DNA from 3 places in the Pectobacterium araliae genome. Region 1 is predicted to be linked to each of the others. Evidence: predicted binding sites of a transcription regulator. Region 1 holds the regulator's gene; each other region holds the start of a gene.
What was found. Region 1 encodes CRP, which controls carbon source genes, mostly activating them, when cyclic AMP is high. Its sites were predicted from a motif close to ATGTGANNNNNNTCACAT; they were not measured.

Region 1 (6,223 bases):
AAACCAAAGTCAAAATCGAGCTGGAAGAAACGGAAATGTCCTGGTTGGACGCACAGGAACAGCTAGAGCAGATGATGCAGAGCGATTCGCTTTAAGATTTGTGTCCTGAAAGGAGTAACGAGCGGAAAACCGCTCGTTACTTCATCTGAGCCAGATCAGCATTAATGCCAAATCAACAGCACGCAGGCGGCGGTCAGCAGCCCCATTGACACATTGAAGATAATCCACGCTTTCTTACTGCGCAGCAGTCGCCCAATCATCGTGCCGAACCCGAGCCAGATGACGCCGGAAACCAGATTCACCAGCACAATCCCGACGCTTATGGCGATTACAGACTGGTTATAACCTTCACCCGCCAGGCTAAAGCTGGCAACCGCGCCCAACGCCATGAGCCACGCCTTCGGGTTCAGGAATTGCAGCAACCACCCCTGATAAAGTCGGATCGGCTGAGGGGGAGCAACAGTCGTTTCCAACTGTTCGTAAGCCGCCGTGGCGATTTTCCACGCCAACCACAGCAGATAGGCACTACCGAGGACTTTCAAAATAAAGTGCAGCGAAGGATAAATCAGAATCAACCCACCGACACCGAATGCGACCAGCAGCAAAATGCTCTGCATCCCCAGCATGATGCCAACCATCAGCCACAGCGAACGCATAAAGCCAAAATTCGCGCCCGAGGTTGTCAACAGCATATTATTCGGCCCCGGCGTAATGGCCGCCACCCACAAAAACCCCAACATCGAAAGAAATAAACTTAGTTCCATTATTTGTGGGCGCTCCTGACCCAAATGTCGTACCAACTGGCAGCATTGAAGCTAACAGTGTGATATTGATCGTACAAGAGCCGACAACAAGATTTTCATATCCTTTATGTATGACCATTTCCGTCCGCTGAGCGGCGCACATAACCCGCATCTGCAAACGCTATTACCGCGCCTGATTCGCCGTCACGCGCAATTCTCGCCAGTCTGGCAAGCGCTCGAATTACCTGATGGTGATTTCGTCGATCTGGCATGGAGCGAAGCCCCTGAACTGGCGCGGCACAAACCGCGCGTGGTGCTGTTCCACGGGCTGGAAGGTAGTTTCCATAGCCCTTACGCCCATGGCCTGCTACATGCCTGTAAACAGCGCGGTTGGCTGGCCGTCATCATGCATTTTCGCGGGTGCAGCGGCAAACCTAACCGAATGAAACGTATTTATCATTCCGGCGAAACCAGCGATGCTTGCTATTTTCTACACTGGATGCAAGAGACGCTGGGCAATGCGCCTACCGCCGCTATCGGCGTTTCTCTCGGCGGCAATATGTTGGCTTACTTACTCGGCCAACAGGGCGAAGCCTGTTCCCTGTCCGCTGCGGTCATTGTTTCCGCCCCTTTGATGCTCGAACCCTGTAGCCGCCGGATGGAACAAGGCTTCTCCCGCGTCTACCAGCACTACCTGTTGCACCTGTTGAAACAAAACGCCAGTCGCAAGCTGGCAGCCTACCCAGACACATTGCCGATTCAGTTGCCGCAATTGAAGCGAATCCGCCAGTTGCGAGAATTTGATGACGTCATTACTTCGCGTATCCACGGCTTTCGTGATGCCGCTGACTACTATCGACGCTGTAGCGCCCTGCCGCTGTTGCCTCAAATACGCAAACCGCTGCTGATCATCCACGCGAAGGACGATCCTTTCATGACGCCAGAGGTCATTCCCGATATAGCGCAGTTACCGTCTACTATTGAGTATCAGCTAACGGAACACGGTGGGCATGTCGGCTTCGTCGGAGGAACGTTGCTGAAACCGGAAATGTGGCTGGAACAGCGCATTCCCCATTGGCTTAGCCCTTTTTTGGACCGCGCCGCCGATTCTTCTTCAGGCACCACTTTTACTCAGAAACCCGTTAACTCAGGAACCCTAGCGTGATTATTCCCTGGCAACAGCTCGATCCAGAAACGCTGGATAACATCATCGAATCTTTCGTGCTGCGCGAAGGCACCGATTACGGCGAACAGGAGCGGTCGCTGGCGCAGAAAGTAGAAGATATACGCCGTCAGCTTCAATCCGGCGAGGTGGTTTTGGTGTGGTCTGAGTTGCATGAAACTCTCAATATTATGCCGCGCAACCATCTCAATGCGGGAGGGCATGCCCCTTATTGAGCATGGCGAAAGGCGTGAAAGAACGCGCCAAACATGCTAACAATGATAACTAATGACGTCTTTTTTGAGGAGTCACGCGCCTTATGTCACATCAGCATCCGATTATTGCGGTTACCGGTTCCAGCGGAGCGGGAACCACGACAACCAGTCTGGCCTTTCGTAAGATTTTCCAGCAGTTTGATCTACGAGCAGCCCAGTTAGAAGGCGACAGCTTTCACCGCTATACCCGCCCGGAAATGGACATGGCGATCCGCAAAGCGCGTGATTTGGGGCGCCATATCAGCTATTTCGGCCCGGAAGCGAATGATTTCAGCCTGCTGGAACAAGCGTTTATCGAATATGGCTTACATGGTCGCGGCCAGACGCGTAAATATCTTCACACCTATGATGAAGCGATTCCCTACAATCAGGTTCCTGGGACATTCACACCGTGGGAACCCATGCCGGAACCCACTGATATTCTGTTCTACGAAGGGCTACATGGTGGTGTGTTCACCGAACAAAACAATGTGGCGCAGCATGTCGACTTGCTCGTCGGCGTTGTGCCGATCGTCAACCTGGAGTGGATTCAAAAGCTGATTCGTGACGTCAATGAGCGCGGTCACTCGCGTGAAGCGGTGATGGATTCCGTCGTCCGCTCGATGGAAGACTACATCACCTATATCACGCCACAGTTCTCTCGCACACACATCAACTTCCAGCGCGTGCCTACCGTGGATACCTCTAACCCGTTTGCCGCTAAGTCTATCCCTTCACTGGACGAAAGCTTCGTCGTCATTCATTTTCAAGGGTTGGATAATATTGATTATCCCTATCTGCTCGCCATGCTACAGGGTTCGTTTATCTCCCACATCAACACGTTAGTCGTTCCTGGCGGGAAGATGGGGCTGGCAATGGAACTCATCATGGCGCCGCTGGTGCAGCGGCTGATAGAAGGGAAAGCCATCGAATAAGCACCGAGATACGCGGGCCGACCACAGGGGTGAGGCCTCCCCATGGGAACCTCCCCCTGTGTTTCCCCTTATAACAGGCTTAAGTGACCAGAATTAGTGCCCAGAGAAAAGGATTAGGCCAGCACTCTAATTTCGTGACTGTGCGTCACCTCAACGGCTTTGCCCAGCATCAATGCCACAGAGCAGTATTTTTCCGCTGACAGGGCAACGGCTCGTTCGACGGCTTTATCGGTCAACCCTTTTCCCGTCACGATAAAATGCAGATTGATATGGGTAAATAAGCGCGGCGCTTCAGAGCGTCGTTCTGAGGTTAATTTCACCTCACAATCCGCCACGTCGTTGCGACCTTTTTGCAGAATCGACACCACATCAATCGCACTGCATCCCCCTACGGACATCAACACCATTTCCATCGGGCTCGGCGCTTTATCGCCGGAATTGCCGTCCATCAATACCTGATGCCCTGATGCGGATTCGCCCAAAAACGTTAAGCCTTCAACCCATTTTACCCGAGCCTGCATAATGCCTCTCCACTAAAAATTTTTTGAAAATTTATACCGTTACTGTACAAAAACCAGCGTTAATCAGAGCTTTGTCATGCTGAAGCGAGACAACACAAGACACATCCTTAAAGCTGTGTTAAAACGAAAATAGAATAGACCTTTTCTGGACAAAGCCAGAAACGAAGAAGATGATGACGTAGCCAGACATACCCAACCACGTTTACGGTGCAGCAAGGCAGTAACCGCAAAATCAAGGGTACAGTGGTTCCAGTATATTCCCTGACGTCATTCTGCCTAGACTGAATTTTATTTTTTTAGCAGTTAAACACGCCGTACAGGGAACTCTGACCCCTGTAATTTGCGCAGTGAATTACAACAGAGGATGATAGCGAATGGTTCTCGGCAAACCGCAGACAGACCCAACTCTCGAATGGTTCCTTTCCCATTGTCATATCCACAAGTATCCATCGAAGAGCACGCTGATTCACCAAGGTGAAAAAGCAGAAACGCTTTACTACATCGTGAAAGGCTCTGTTGCAGTGCTAATCAAAGATGAAGAAGGCAAGGAGATGATTCTTTCCTACCTTAATCAGGGCGATTTTATTGGTGAGCTCGGCCTGTTTGAAGAAGGTCAGGAACGCAGTGCCTGGGTTCGGGCAAAAACCGCCTGTGAAGTGGCTGAAATTTCCTATAAAAAATTCCGCCAGCTTATTCAGGTTAACCCGGATATCCTCATGCGTCTGTCTGCGCAAATGGCAAGCAGACTTCAGGTTACCTCTGAGAAAGTCGGCAACCTCGCCTTCCTTGATGTGACCGGACGTATCGCCCAAACATTACTCAACCTGGCAAAACAACCTGATGCCATGACGCATCCAGATGGCATGCAAATTAAAATTACCCGTCAGGAAATTGGGCAAATCGTTGGCTGCTCGCGTGAAACCGTGGGTCGCATTCTGAAAATGTTAGAAGACCAGAACCTGATCTCTGCGCACGGTAAAACGATTGTCGTTTACGGCACTCGCTAAACCCCTGTCGCTGTACCCTACCAACAAAAAAGCGTGAAGCCTCGGCCTCACGCTTTTTTTATGGCGTGCCATCCGTGGCCGCCACCCTACGTTTTTTATCGCTACTCTTTTAAGCGCGTAACTCAGTTTGCTGCGTTAACGACCTGCGCGACAGCGTTGGCGAACTTCTCCATCCCCTGCGCAATATCGTCTTCATCAATGATCAAAGACGGTACAAAGCGGATGACGTTCGGCCCCGCCATCAGCACCATCAGCCCTTGAGCCGTTGCCGCCGCCAGGAACTCGCCCGCGCGGCCATGCCACTGCGGTTTCAGCTCTGCCCCCAACAGCAGCCCCATCCCGCGAACCTGATCAAATACGCCGTACTGCTGATTGATTTTCTCCAGTTCACTGACAAAACGATCGTGACGATCCGCTACGCCCGATAGCACTTCTGGCGTGTTGATGATATCCAGCGCGGCTTCCGCCACAGCACAAGCCAGCGGGTTGCCGCCATAGGTGGTTCCATGCACCCCAACCGTCATCGCTGAAGCGATCTCTTCCGTCGTCAGCATCGCGCTAATCGGGAAACCACCGCCCAACGCTTTAGCCGTCGTCAGGATGTCCGGCGTAATACCATAGTGCATATAGCTAAATAATTTACCAGTACGTCCCATCCCACTCTGCACTTCATCAAACACCAGCAGCGCTTTATGTTGATCGCACAAGTCACGAACACCCTGCAAAAATTCAGGCGTAGCGGGGGTAATTCCGCCTTCCCCCTGAATGGGTTCGAGTACAACCGCGCAGGTGTGATCGTCCATCACTGCTTTAACGGCAGCGAGATCGTTGAACGGAACGTGCACGATATCGGCAGGCTTAGGCCCGAAGCCATCGGCATACTTAGGCTGTCCGCCAACTGAAACGGTGAACAGCGTCCGGCCATGGAACGCATTGTAGAAGGCGATGATCTTGGTTTTATACGGACTATGGCGTTTAACCGCATAGTAACGCGCCAGCTTAAAGGCGGCTTCGTTAGCCTCTGCACCAGAGTTAACAAAGAACACGCGATCGGCAAAAGTGGCATCGATCAGTTTGCTGGCGAGGCGTAGCGCAGGTTCATTGGTGAAAATATTGCTGGTATGCCACAGTTTTTCGCCCTGCTGCTGTAACGCATTAACCAGCGCAGGATGGCAGTGACCGAGCGCCGTGACCGCGATACCACCGGAGAAATCGATATATTCTCGGCCGTCCTGATCCCAGACACGGCTCCCCTTACCTTTCACGGGTACAAACTTCGCGGGTGCATAAACCGGCAAAATAACCTTATCGTGGGTATCCCGTGTCACTGCTTTCTGCTCTACTGCCATTTGCTGCCTCACTCTGCTGTCCATTACGTCAGAAATGAAAATATAGTCAATAAATATGCATAGAAAATCAATAACAGGCAATATTAAATCAGCCGATGAAGAGAATAACTTTCTACACGATTAAATTTTAAGGAAATTATCCAAAAGCTGATGTCCTTGCTGGCTGAGAATACTCTCAGGATGAAACTGAACCCCTTCCAGCGGCAACGAGCGATGACGGACGCCCATAATTTCGTCACGTTTCCCTTCATA
Region 2 (6,223 bases), 1.6 Mb from region 1:
AGCGTTACTTTGGTCGTTATCAGAATAAACACAGGAAATTGTGATTATTTTTTAATCTTTAAAAAATCGGGAAGAAAGTGGTTAATTTGGAAATATATTGAAATACAAATGGAATGAAAATAATGAATGGTTAAATTTTGTCTTAATGCTGGCGCGCGGAACGATGAGTTAATAACGTTACCCTTTCATCGGACTTTTTTTATCTTACTTTTCATCGCACACCGTCGTCTGGCTTTGCCGGATACGCTATGGCGGCGAATGGTACCGTCATAGCGTACGGGCTGCGGCACCTACAGGGTGCCCTTCATACGGTATAACCGACGCGGGTGGCCAATTTTGCCGTAACGCATTTCGATATCGAGGAATTGGTTCTCGACGCAGAACTCGAGGTAGCGGCGCGCCGTGGTTTTACTTAGCCCGGTTTTCTCGACAATCTCATCGACAGAATAGAGCGTCTCGTCTCCCTCATTGGCAAAAATCTGTTTGATCAGTCCCAGTGTGTTCTCCTCAATACCTTTTGCTGACGAAGAGGGCGCAGCGCCGGACGATTGCAACTGATAAAGAATATCGACGTTCTGCTGATCGACAACTTTGTAGGTATGCTGGGTTTTTACAAATTGAATAAAGCGTTCCAGCGAAGAACGCAGCCGTGGGTAAGAGAGTGGTTTGATTATGTAGTCAAAAGCCCCACAGCGAATCGCCTGAGCGCAGGTATTCATATCGCTGGCAGCGGTAATAAATATGACGGAGCAGTCCATCCCTTTCAGCAGTTGGCTTTCAATCAGCGAAACCCCTTCGCCGTCGGGCAAATAATTATCTAGCAGGATTAAGCGAGGCCTGTGCTGCTGAAGGAGCTTTTTGGCTTCAAAAAGTGTAGCGGCAATCCCTACGACGCGCAGATTGAAATTTTTTTCAATAAATTCAGCATGAATATTTGCCAGCTTACTTTCATCTTCAACGATTAAGACATCGAAATGTTCAGTGTGCTGCATGGTATGAATCCCTGTTAGTATCTGAAAGATAAAGAAGATCTAGTGCCCGTACACCCGTCATTCTCCAAATGGCTTGTGCGTTGTTCAACACACGGCAACTCAAATTATTTGGAGGATAGCGGTATAAATAGGGAAAATATGCTGCCGTTCGGCTGGTTGGCAGAAACTTCAATAATTCCCCGAGCCTGGTTTACGTAGCTGGCGACCAGATGCAGTCCCAGCCCGTGATCACCTTGCGTTTTACTGGTCACACCCATTTCAAACAGGCAATCGGCAATGGCCGGATCGATCCCTGTTCCCTGATCCGCGACTTCAATGACCAACTCTTGTTCACTGTCATAGATGTATATTTCGACAGGATAATGCGGCGTAGCCATGGCCAATGTGGCTTCCATCGCGTTATCCAGCAAGTTACCAATGATGGACATCAGCTCCGTTTCACTCAGTGCGGCAGGAATATGGGTGAGCTGGCAGCGTGGGTCGAAAACAATCTCAATGCCTTTTTCTCGTGCTGTCGCGTACTTGCCTAGCAGCAGCCCGCATAATGCTGGCGAACAGAAGCGGCGCGAAACAAAATCCAGCACCACCTGTGCACTTTCCGACTGCGCTTCAATATATTTGATCGCTTCGTCATAGCGTTTGAGGTGCAGCAGCCCAGCCAGCGTCGCGGTCCAGTTCAACTGCTCATGCCGCAGAATGCGCAGGCTATTCGCGTAACGCTTCACCTGACTGAGCTGCATGCTCAGTGTATGAATATCGTTTTTACTGCGGAAGCTGATGACCCAGCCTTGAAGCTCATCTTCTAGCATAATCCGCACCCGGCTGGCGATGACGGTGGCGTGATTAAAGCGACAAATTTCATCGTGAGTGTCGCTGTTCCACATCGCTTCACCGGAGAAGAAGGGGACGGGTTTAATGACGGTATCAATCGGCTTGCCGCGCAACAGATAGGAAGGTTCATTTAGTCCGAGGATTTCTTTGGCAGCATGGTTAATGGCGGCAATGCGGTGCTGTTTGTCGATCGCGATGACCCCTTCGTAGATCGATTCGAGTAACGCTTTCTGCTGCCTGACCAGCATGCGGATCTCAAGGGGTTCAAGACCAAACATCTGTTTTTTCAGATTACGTGAGAACCACCAGGAAAAGATAAACAGCGCGACAAACATCGCCAGAATGGCCAGCAGAATACGTGCTAGTTTACTGAACGTCAGGCTATCGATGTGAGTTTTCAAATAGCCCACGGAGACAATGCCGATCACCTGACCATCAGCAATGATGGGCGCTTTACTGCGTAGTGAGATGCCGATGCTGCCGTGGCGCACCGTGATAGCACTTTTTCCCTCTAATACATCGAAATTGTCTCCGCCGACCATCTGTGTGCCGACGAGTTGGTCATTCTCCGCATACTCAGAATGAAACAGGTGGCGCGCTTGACTATCGCCGATCACGATATAACTTGCATCGCTGCGTTGTTTTAATTGCCGAGCAAGGATATATATCTGTTTGATATTTCTATTTTTTACTGACTCGACTAGTGATGGGATGATGGCGATCTCTCTGGCCTGTACCTGCGCGCGCGTACCCAGCTCAGAATAGAGTTGTTTATCGATATCGTGATAATAATAAACACCTGCCATCAGCAGTAACAAAGAGAAGAAGACGATCAAATAGATAAACAATTTGATATGAAAAGAAAGTCTCACTCTCATGATGTGGGGTAGCCTACTGGTTAACTAAAAATAGCTACTGAATTTATCACGAATGCTAATCAGATTGGACTGAGAGGAAAAAAGTTGTGAGCAATAACACGTTTAAATCTGTTGTTGCCAATATGGTATGAGTAATAAATAGATAAAATTAAACGACTCCGTTTTCTTTAATAAACAACTTAATCACTTTTTATCAACATAATCACTTTTAGGAAATAAACACCATAAAAACCATAAAATCCTTAAAGTTTATTTTGAACAGAAAAACGTCTAACTGTCTGCGCAATAAACGATTATCGAATATAAATCATAAAAACCATAAACGCCTTTAAAACTCATTTTTTAATTTGAAGGGAATCACATAATAATAGATATCCGCCCCCTATGATGCACGGACAAAATAAAACGGGGACTAAGTTATGAGCACAACTGATGATTCATATATTGTGGTAAATAATGAGGCGGCTGGGAAGGCCTCATTAAAGGAAAAATGGTGGCACGTTCTGGATACCTACAAAGTCGGTATTATTCCAGTGCCACTTTTTGTGCTGGCGGGGGTATTAATCGGCATCGACTGCCTGAGTGGTAAGTTACCGAGCGATATCGTCGTGATGGTGGCGACGCTGGCATTCTTCGGATTTGCCTGTGGTGAATTTGGCAAGCGTCTACCGATTATCGGCAAGATGGGGGCGGCGGCAATCTGTGCAACCTTCATCCCTTCGGCGATGGTGCATTATGGCCTGCTGCCGGATGTTGTTGTGGAATCTACGACCAAGTTCTACAAGAGCACCAACATTCTTTATCTCTATATCTGCTGCATTATTGTCGGCAGCATCATGAGTATGAATCGGCAGACGCTGATTCAGGGCTTCCTGCGTATTTTCTTCCCGATGCTGTGTGGTGAAGTGGCTGGGATGCTGGTGGGGATGGGCGTGGGTATTGCGCTAGGTCTGGATCCGTTCCAAATTTTCTTCTTCCTGATTCTGCCAATTATGGCGGGTGGGGTAGGTGAAGGTGCTATTCCGCTGTCTATCGGCTATGCCACGATCCTGCACATGGATCAGGGGGTTGCTCTGGGACGTGTCTTGCCTATCGTGATGTTGGGCAGCCTGACGGCCATTATCCTTGCCGGTGTTCTGAATCAACTGGGTAAACGCTACCCACACTTGACTGGCGAAGGCGAATTGATGCCGAATAAAAGCAATAACCTGGGTAACGGCGAAAGCAGTGCTCCGGCTTCTGGCTTTAGTGGCAAAGCAGACGTAACGACGATTGCCTCAGGCGCGCTGTTAGCAATCCTGCTGTATATGGTGGGTATGCTCGGTCACAAAGTGGTTGGTCTGCCTGCACCGGTTGGCATGCTGTTCGCTGCGGTGCTGGTGAAGTTGGCCCATGGTGTTTCACCGAAAATGTTGGAAGGTTCTCAGGTTGTTTACAAGTTCTTCCAGACCTCTGTGACGTATCCGATTCTGTTTGCTGTCGGGGTGGCGATTACACCGTGGCAGGAACTGGTCAACGCCTTCACGATTCAAAACCTGCTGGTGATTATCTCTACCGTAGTGACGTTGGTCGGGACCGGTTTCTTGGTGGGTAAAAAGATCGGTATGCACCCGATTGATGTTGCCATTGTTTCCTGCTGCCAGAGCGGACAGGGTGGTACGGGTGACGTCGCGATTCTGACCGCGGGTAACCGTATGGTGCTGATGCCATTTGCGCAGATCGCAACGCGTATCGGCGGCGCGATTAACGTGTCGATTTCACTGCTGGTGCTCGCCAACTTTTTAGTCTGATGTCATTCAGAAAATAAAAAGAGGCTGAGAAAAATAAGTATTACGTTGAAAAAATGTGTTGAGTTAACGAAATAAAACCGCCATTGCGCGTGGGGTTATTTTGCACAGGAAATATTATGAAACTTGCAAGCTATCGTTATAACGGTAAAGACAGTTACGGCATTTATACTCCAACGGGATTAATCGATCTCGGCGGTAAAATTGGCCACCGTTACCCCGACCTGAAAGCATTACTGGCACAGAATGCATTACATGTCGCACATGAATTTAGTATGAGTACGCCGGATATTGCGGTCACCGATGTCACGTTCTTACCGGTTATTACCGCACCAGGGAAAATACTGTGCGTGGGGATGAATTATGCCGCTAAGCGTCAAGAATTTAATGAACTGAATCCTGCACCCACGTTATTCGTGCGCTTCGCAGATTCGCAAACCGGACACGCGACACCCGTCATCAAACCGCATTATTCCAGCGAATTTGATTATGAGGGCGAGCTGGCGGTCATTATCGGTAAAGGCGGACAGAATATTTCTCAGGATGTCGCACTTTCTCATGTCGCAGGGTATAGCTGCTACATGGATGGCTCTGCGCGTGACTGGCAGCATAGCTGGTTTACCGCCGGTAAAAACTGGCAGAAAACCGGTGCGTTCGGCCCTTATCTGACCACCACGGATGAAATTCCCGACCCGCATGTGTTGGCGATCCGCACGTATCTGAATGGCCGCATGGTGCAGGACGACAATACCAGCAGCATGATCCACAAAGTTGCTGAATTGATTGAATACATTAGTACCTTCACTGAGTTGAGTGCTGGCGACGTGATCATCACGGGTTCGCCGGGCGGCGTGGGTAAAAAACGCAATCCGCCGCTGTTTATGAAGGCGGGTGACTGCATTGAAGTTGAAATCGAAAACATCGGCCATTTGCGTAACACGATAGTGGATGCGGCAGCACCAGTGAAATCGGTTCCGATCACTGCTGAAGTCGCTGCGCACTAAGTTCAGGTGCTGGGTTTGTCGGTGTGAAAACCGGCAAGCCTGCAATGAATGCCCTAACTAATTTGAGTTGCAGGAAGAACCGTGATGTATGCCAATGATTCCGTCTTTTTTGACACGCTGGATGTGCGCCTTCGGGAGCAGGAGAGGGACGCCGTACGCCAGTTCCTTGCACACTGCCAGCTCGGCATGGATGACGATATTGACATCGTTGTTGTGGGTAAACTGGGTGGGCGACTGATCGCCTGCGCGGGTTTGGCTTCCAACACCATTAAGTGCGTTGCGGTCGATCCTGAATTCAGGCACCTCAATCTGGGTGTACAGGTGGTGAATGAAGTGATGCAACAGGCAGCGCAGCGCGGCCACTTTCACCTGTTTCTCTATACCAAGCCGGAAAATGTCGACATCTTCCGGGGATGTGGTTTCTACCCGTTAGCCTGTTATCAGGACAGCGCGATGCTGATGGAAAATACACCGATTGGTATCCAGCAATATTGTCAGTCTTTGGCAGATTGCGCGCAGCCTGAGTCGCTCACGATGCAAACCGAGAAAAAGATCGGCGCGATTGTCATGAATGCGAATCCCTTCACGTTGGGTCATTGCTATCTGGCGGAACACGCGGCACAGTCGTGTGATTGGCTGCACGTATTTGTGGTTCGGGAAGATGTTTCCTTTTTCCCATTCAGCGAGCGCCTGGAGATGGTACAGCGCGGCGTAGAACACATCCCTAATCT
Region 3 (6,223 bases), 1.9 Mb from region 1:
GCGATCCGTTTTAAATGGGTAATGATTTGTGTCAATGGACGAATAATGACCCGATTAACGCCTACCCACACCGCAATGGCGATCGCCAATAAGAGCCCCAAAACCGTGATAAAAATGGTTTTCGCGCGATCGAGAGAGGATAAGAATTGTTGGCCGTGCTGCTTTTGCAGGGCATCGGTATCTTGCAGATAATGTGAATACTTTTGGGTAAAATCACTTTGGTAGGCCTGAACTGGGACAGCAAAGAAAATATCGATCTGATTGGTGGCTTTTATTCCCTCGGCCAGCTCGACAAGCCCGGAATAAAGCTGGTTGTAACTTTTTTTCAAATCGACAAAGGCGGGTGTGTCTGCTTCATCCGTCGTGGCTGTTTCCAGTAACTGGTAGTGCGCTTGCGCCTGTTTTAGAGAGACTTCTGCTTCATCCATCAGGCTATGCCAGCTGCCTTCAGAGCCTGTTTCCTTGTCTACCAACAAATAAATACCCGCGCGGTTGAGTTTGTCGCTGGCATTCATCACTTCCATCCGTGCTTTATCCATTACCGCTTGTTGCTGGCGAAGGCTCTCGTTCGCGGAAATATCCTGTCTAACCTGAGTCATCGTTTGAGAAATGACGCCAATAGAAACCAACTGTAGTAAAGAAAATAGCCCAATGATCAATAACAATCCGGCGAGAATACTTAGGCGATGACGGCGGCGGATAGTAGCAATTCCGTTTCGCAAAATCGCAGGCATTAACATGATTGTTGACTCTCTATAGTGGAATAGCGGTCAAATTATCACGGTTAAATGACTAAAATATTTCAGCTTTTGGTGAAGCGGTAAGAGGCCATGATTTTTTCTCCGATCATGACCTATATCAACGGATCCCTTAAAACACTTTTTTAAATGGTTTCACACTGACGTGTTTGTAGACATCGGCTGTGATGTAAGGGTCAGCATTGGCCCATGCCGTAGCGTCATCCAGCGATGCGAATTCGGCGATAATGACAGAACCGCTAAAACCAGCCTGACCGGGATCGTCGCTGTCGATAGCAGGTAACGGGCCAGCAGTAATCAGCCGACCCTGATCGCGTAATACCTGTAAACGGGCAAGATGGTCTGGTCTGACTGACAGACGTTTCGCTAGGGAATCAACATTATCTTCGGCATAAATGACATAGAGCATAGTGGCCTCACGGGTAGGAAGGTAAATTCTCGCGTTCGGGATTCCGGGTAAGGTTTCCCAACGACCAAACACTATCGGGTAAGAGAAACGTGTTTCTACCATCATACGTGATGTTGTTCGAGGACAATAGGTTGATTTACCAGAGTAATCCCCCCACGATTTCTGTTTTTTTTACAATTCCATGGGTTGTTATTGAATATGATTGCTATTTGCATTTAAACTTGGGCGGCATAAGAGGATAAAGACAGACTATGCCGCAAAAAAAATTTTTTTTGACTCGTCGTTACTCATGGCCATTTATACTTTCAGTTGGTTTCCACGGTTCACTGATTGCAGGTTTGCTGTACGCTTCGTTTAATAATTCAATCGAATTACCGCAAGAGTCTAAACCTATCAGTGTAGTGATGGTAAACCCTGCGGCCTACGAAGCGGCACCGGCTGCAAAATCTGCCCCGGAACCCGAACCAGTGAAACAGCCAGAACCAGAGCCGGAACCTATTCCAGAGCCGGAGCCAGTGCCACCGCCGGTAGCTATACCGTTACCCGAACCAAAGCCCAAGCCGCAACCGGAGCCTAAGCCTAAGCCCGTGAAGAAGGTTGAGCAGCCGAAACCCGTTAAACGTGAACCGACTGTTGAAAAACAGCCGCCTTCGCCGTTTACCAGCGAAGAGCCGACGCGCAATGTCAATAATGCACCAGTGAAGCAAGCACCCGCTCCGGCAGCAAGCTCACAGTCGAGTGGGCCGCGTCCGCTGAGCCGCGCGCAGCCACAGTATCCAGCCCGTGCGTTTTCTTTACGCGTAGAAGGGCGCGTGAAAATGCAGTTTGATGTGGATGAGTCTGGGCGCGTTGACAACGTTCGGGTACTTTCTGCTGAACCGCGCAATATGTTCGAGCGCGACATCAAACAGGCGATGCGAAAATGGCGTTACGAAGCAAGTAAGCCGGGTAAAGATCTGGTTGTGACCATCGTGTTTAAAATTGACGGTGGGGCAGCGGTCGAATAATACGTGGCAATACATAAAAAGAAACGGGGCATCGTCTTTGATTGGCGATGCCCCGTTTTCGTGAGTTCGATATAGCGTCAATGAATCAGGGCTGGCAGCATCGTGTTGATGCAGCAAGCGTTCAGTCTTGTGTTACTCGCTTGGTGTGAAGTTGCTCTTACCCGCTGGCAGCTCACGTGGATGGCCTTCTTCATCGACGGCGACGTAGGTAAATAACGCTTCGGTGGCCCGATAGCGCTGACCAATCGGCTCAGACGAGACTTTCTTTACCCATACTTCAATGTTAACGTTGATAGAACTACGGCCTGTGCGTAAGCAACGCGCATAGCAGCAAACCACATCGCCGACGGCAACCGGTTTTAGGAATGACATCCCATCAACCCGTACAGTAACGACACGCCCTTCGGCGATTTCCTTCGCTAAAATGGCGCCGCCGATGTCCATTTGCGACATTAACCAGCCGCCAAAAATATCCCCGTTCGCATTGGTATCGGCTGGCATTGCTAGCGTACGGAGAACCAGTTCACCCTGTGGTAACACGTTTTGTGTGCTCATTGCGTATGCCTCGGTTTAGCGATTACTGTTGCTCGCTTTTTTCTTCTTCTGATTTCGCTTGGTCGTTAGGTAAGTGGCGATAAATATAAACGCCACAAACCAGCGTAAATAGTAGCGTTACACCGGTTAGCCCAAAGACTTTGAAATTTACCCAAACGCTTTGCGGTAGCCAGAAAGCAACATAAATGTTAACTAATCCGCACACCAGAAAGAACATGGCCCAGGCAAAATTCAGTTTCCCCCAGACAGGCTGCGGTAAGGTCAACTCTTTACCCAGCATCTTCTGGATCAGTGTCTGTTTCATGACAAACTGGCTAACCAGCAGAGCAATGGCAAACAAGGCGTAGATGATGGTCACTTTCCACTTAATAAACAGATCATTATGGAACACTAGCGTTAGTGAACCAAAAACGACGACCATCGCAAAGGTGACCAGCGTCATTTTCTCTATTTTACGGTATATCACCCAGGTGACTGCGAGTGACAGCGCCGTTGCCGCAATCAGCGCACCCGATGCGATATAGATGTCATAAAGTTTATAGGCCGCAAAAAAAACGACCAACGGTATAAAATCAAGAAGTTGCTTCATTATGTCAATCCATCACTCAACTGTGTCGTAATCATAACCCGCAAGAGTTACCCGATAGCGCAAGCCATTATCCTTTATTGTGGATCACCATTCCCGCGATATTGTAATAATTTGCAGAAAATTACGATTGGATCGGTAATGGCCAAGGGACTGCGAAGCCTGTGCCACCCGCGGAGTGGCACAGGCTGGGAACGGTAATTAAGCGCGTAGCAACATATAAAGGCGGAACAGATAAATGAGCAAGATGGCAGAGATTAAGTTGCTCAAGCCGTTCAGAACCACGCCGAGTACTGTGGGTGAGGAAATGGGTAACTTTGACACGACCAGCAAAATAACGATTTTAGCCAGCAGCCACATCACGATGGCGGGCGCAGTAGCACGTAAGTTGCCATAGGCCAGCTTAGTACTTGCTTTAATCGCGTTGAAAATCCCACTTTTTTCCGTTACCACAATCACTGGTGACAGGCTCAGCGCAATAGCCAGCAACACGCCAGGGATGATCAGCAGCATCATACCAAGCTGGATGAGCAACGTGCACAGCAGAATCAGGAAAAGCAGGCGGAATAAAAAAGGTGCGGATGCGCCAATGGCGCGCAGCGCGCTGGTGCGGTGTCCGTCAGAAACCAGTTGGATCAGCATCAGAACCCCGCCCGTCAGCAGCACATTACCTACTAACGCAGCAAAGGTGCCTGCCGCCGACATTTTCAGCAACACGGTTTGTTGTTCCGGCGTCATCTGCTGAATCAAGTCCATTAAGCCAGATTCGACAGAAGAGGACAGATCGCTGCTGGAACCGCTCAGAATCCGTAACTCGTCTACAGAAGGCGATAGCGCATGATTCAGTATGACAGTAATGAATGCCGTCAGCAGTGACATCATTAAGATGCTGATGAACTGGTTACGGGTAAAATTCATTGTGTCACGGTACAACGTGTTAGCCGTGATAGGCATGCAGGCTCCTTGAAAAAGATAAATCGACAGAAAGAACTTAACTCGCGATTGTAACCTGTTAATTCGCGCTGTGGCACCCCGTTAGCGATGCAATGCTGTTTTTCCCTTCGTTGAGGATCAATGTGACAGGGTTGCTCATTGTTATTTTCCTCATCATCAATGACGCAATTTATTTGTCGCACCGTTTTTGATCTGGATCAATTACATGGATTTTAATTGGTTAGTGATAAATGATTCAATTCAATTTGGGCGTAAAACCTTTAAAGGATGTGATCTGGCTTAAAACAATAATACCCACTTAGGGGTATATTTTGCCCGAAATTTAAACCCTATAAATGGAGTGGGTAATGAAAAAAACATCTTTCTTATTGTTGGCAGCGGCGCTCATGCCTGCATTTGCGCAGGCTCATCAAGCGGGGGATTTCATTGTTCGGGCGGGAACGGCTACTGTGCGTCCTGCTGAAAGCTCGGACAACGTGCTGGGGCTGGGGGAGTTTCAGGTTAGCAACAATACTCAACTGGGTCTGACTTTTAGCTACATGGTGACGGACAATATTGGTGTTGAATTGCTCGCCGCAACGCCGTTCAAACACAAAGTTGGCACATCGGGTACGGGGACGATTGCGGAAGTTAAGCATCTGCCACCGTCACTGGTAGCACAATACTATTTTGGTGATGCGCAAGATAAATTACGTCCCTATTTGGGCGTTGGTTTGAACTATACGATGTTCTTTGATGAAAAATTTAATAGCACAGGGACAAATGCTGGGTTGAGCGATCTTAGCCTGAAAAATTCCTGGGGCATTGCCGCGCAGGCAGGGTTGGATTACAACCTGGACAAGAATTGGTTAGTCAATATGTCCGTATGGTGGATGGATATTGATACCGATGTGAAATTTAAAGCCGGTAACGATCAGCAAAATATCCATACTAAACTTGATCCATGGGCCTTTATGTTTGGCGTGGGCTACCGCTTCTGATTGTTAATTTAATTTGATGTAAAAAACGGCGACGTAAATAACGTCGCCGTTTTTAGAGACAGGAAATAACAAACCAATAAAAATAACGCTATTTTATTACAGCAATTATCTAGATGGTGTTAGCCATTAGAAATTGTATTGTACACCAACGCGGTAGCGAGTTTGACGCTCGTCAGTGAATTTGCTACCAGAAACGTTACCGACTTGAACGTAAGGTGTCCAGTTTTTGTCGAATTTGTAAGCCAATTTCACATCGTGGGTCATGTCATGGTTCTCGTTGTCAGCGAGGTAGCCAACAGAACCGGCTTTAGTTTTCTTGTCGTATTCAAATTCGTATTCAATGACAAAATTCGCTGGCAGTTTGTAACCCAGTGTACTGGTGATGGTGTAGCCTTTCATATCGGAAGGGGCTGTAGTGCCGATGCTGTCACTTTTACGCAGGTAAGATGCACGGTAGCGCAGACCGTAGTACAGTGAATCGGTAATGTTAGCGGTACCTTTGACATAAGGACGATAGTTATTGTCTTTTGAAGACGAAACCATATTCAAACCAGTTTCAACCCCAAAGGTTTTGTTGAACTTGTACTGATAGCTCGCGGTCACTTCAGTACCGGTGCTAACCGTCTCGTTATAGGGTTTATTTGGCGTCTTATCGTTGTCAGATTGTCCCCATTTGGCTTCCATTGACAGGCCAAAACCGTTGTCAAAACGGTGGGACATCAGCAGGCGATCTTTATGATCGTTCTTTGCCGTATCTTTCATTTCATGGCGATAGTCAATGGTCACAGCCATAGAGCTTAAACTGATTAAGGAAGTTACCACCATCGTCAATATTTTAGCTTTCATTTTATTATCCCAAGTCAAAGAGAATTATTATTTAAAAACGCGCTGCCACTTTTGTTCAGCGATTTCATTCTATTTATTTTATCTCGCAGTAATGTGAACAAGATCTTTAAAAAGAGAAAATTTTAAAT

Region 2: the regulator CRP is predicted to act here: its motif matches at 3,047-3,064, upstream of AACH44_RS08920 (2-hydroxycarboxylate transporter family protein).
Region 3: the regulator CRP is predicted to act here: its motif matches at 4,455-4,472, upstream of ompW (outer membrane protein OmpW).

Annotation. Positions count from the first base shown of each region.
Region 1 is NZ_AP028908.1:357,250-363,472, reverse strand. Features, by position in the region: gene AACH44_RS01610 (ABC transporter ATP-binding protein) at 1-95, shown strand, start outside; gene AACH44_RS01605 (LysE family translocator) at 162-764, opposite strand; gene AACH44_RS01600 (hydrolase) at 871-1,908, shown strand; gene AACH44_RS01595 (YheU family protein) at 1,905-2,141, shown strand; gene AACH44_RS01590 (phosphoribulokinase) at 2,225-3,094, shown strand; gene AACH44_RS01585 (OsmC family protein) at 3,208-3,615, opposite strand; gene crp (cAMP-activated global transcriptional regulator CRP) at 3,990-4,622, shown strand; gene argD (bifunctional acetylornithine/succinyldiaminopimelate transaminase) at 4,745-5,971, opposite strand; gene AACH44_RS01570 (aminodeoxychorismate synthase component II) at 6,092-6,223, opposite strand, start outside.
Region 2 is NZ_AP028908.1:1,962,701-1,968,923, forward strand. Features, by position in the region: gene AACH44_RS08910 (response regulator) at 291-992, opposite strand; gene AACH44_RS08915 (ATP-binding protein) at 1,097-2,701, opposite strand; gene AACH44_RS08920 (2-hydroxycarboxylate transporter family protein) at 3,121-4,491, shown strand; gene AACH44_RS08925 (fumarylacetoacetate hydrolase family protein) at 4,608-5,492, shown strand; gene citC ([citrate (pro-3S)-lyase] ligase) at 5,577-6,223, shown strand, end outside.
Region 3 is NZ_AP028908.1:2,236,005-2,242,227, forward strand. Features, by position in the region: gene AACH44_RS10135 (Tar ligand binding domain-containing protein) at 1-740, opposite strand, end outside; gene AACH44_RS10140 (YciI family protein) at 871-1,167, opposite strand; gene tonB (TonB system transport protein TonB) at 1,419-2,174, shown strand; gene yciA (acyl-CoA thioester hydrolase YciA) at 2,307-2,729, opposite strand; gene AACH44_RS10155 (septation protein A) at 2,752-3,318, opposite strand; gene AACH44_RS10160 (YciC family protein) at 3,517-4,269, opposite strand; gene ompW (outer membrane protein OmpW) at 4,617-5,249, shown strand; gene AACH44_RS10170 (oligogalacturonate-specific porin KdgM family protein) at 5,376-6,095, opposite strand.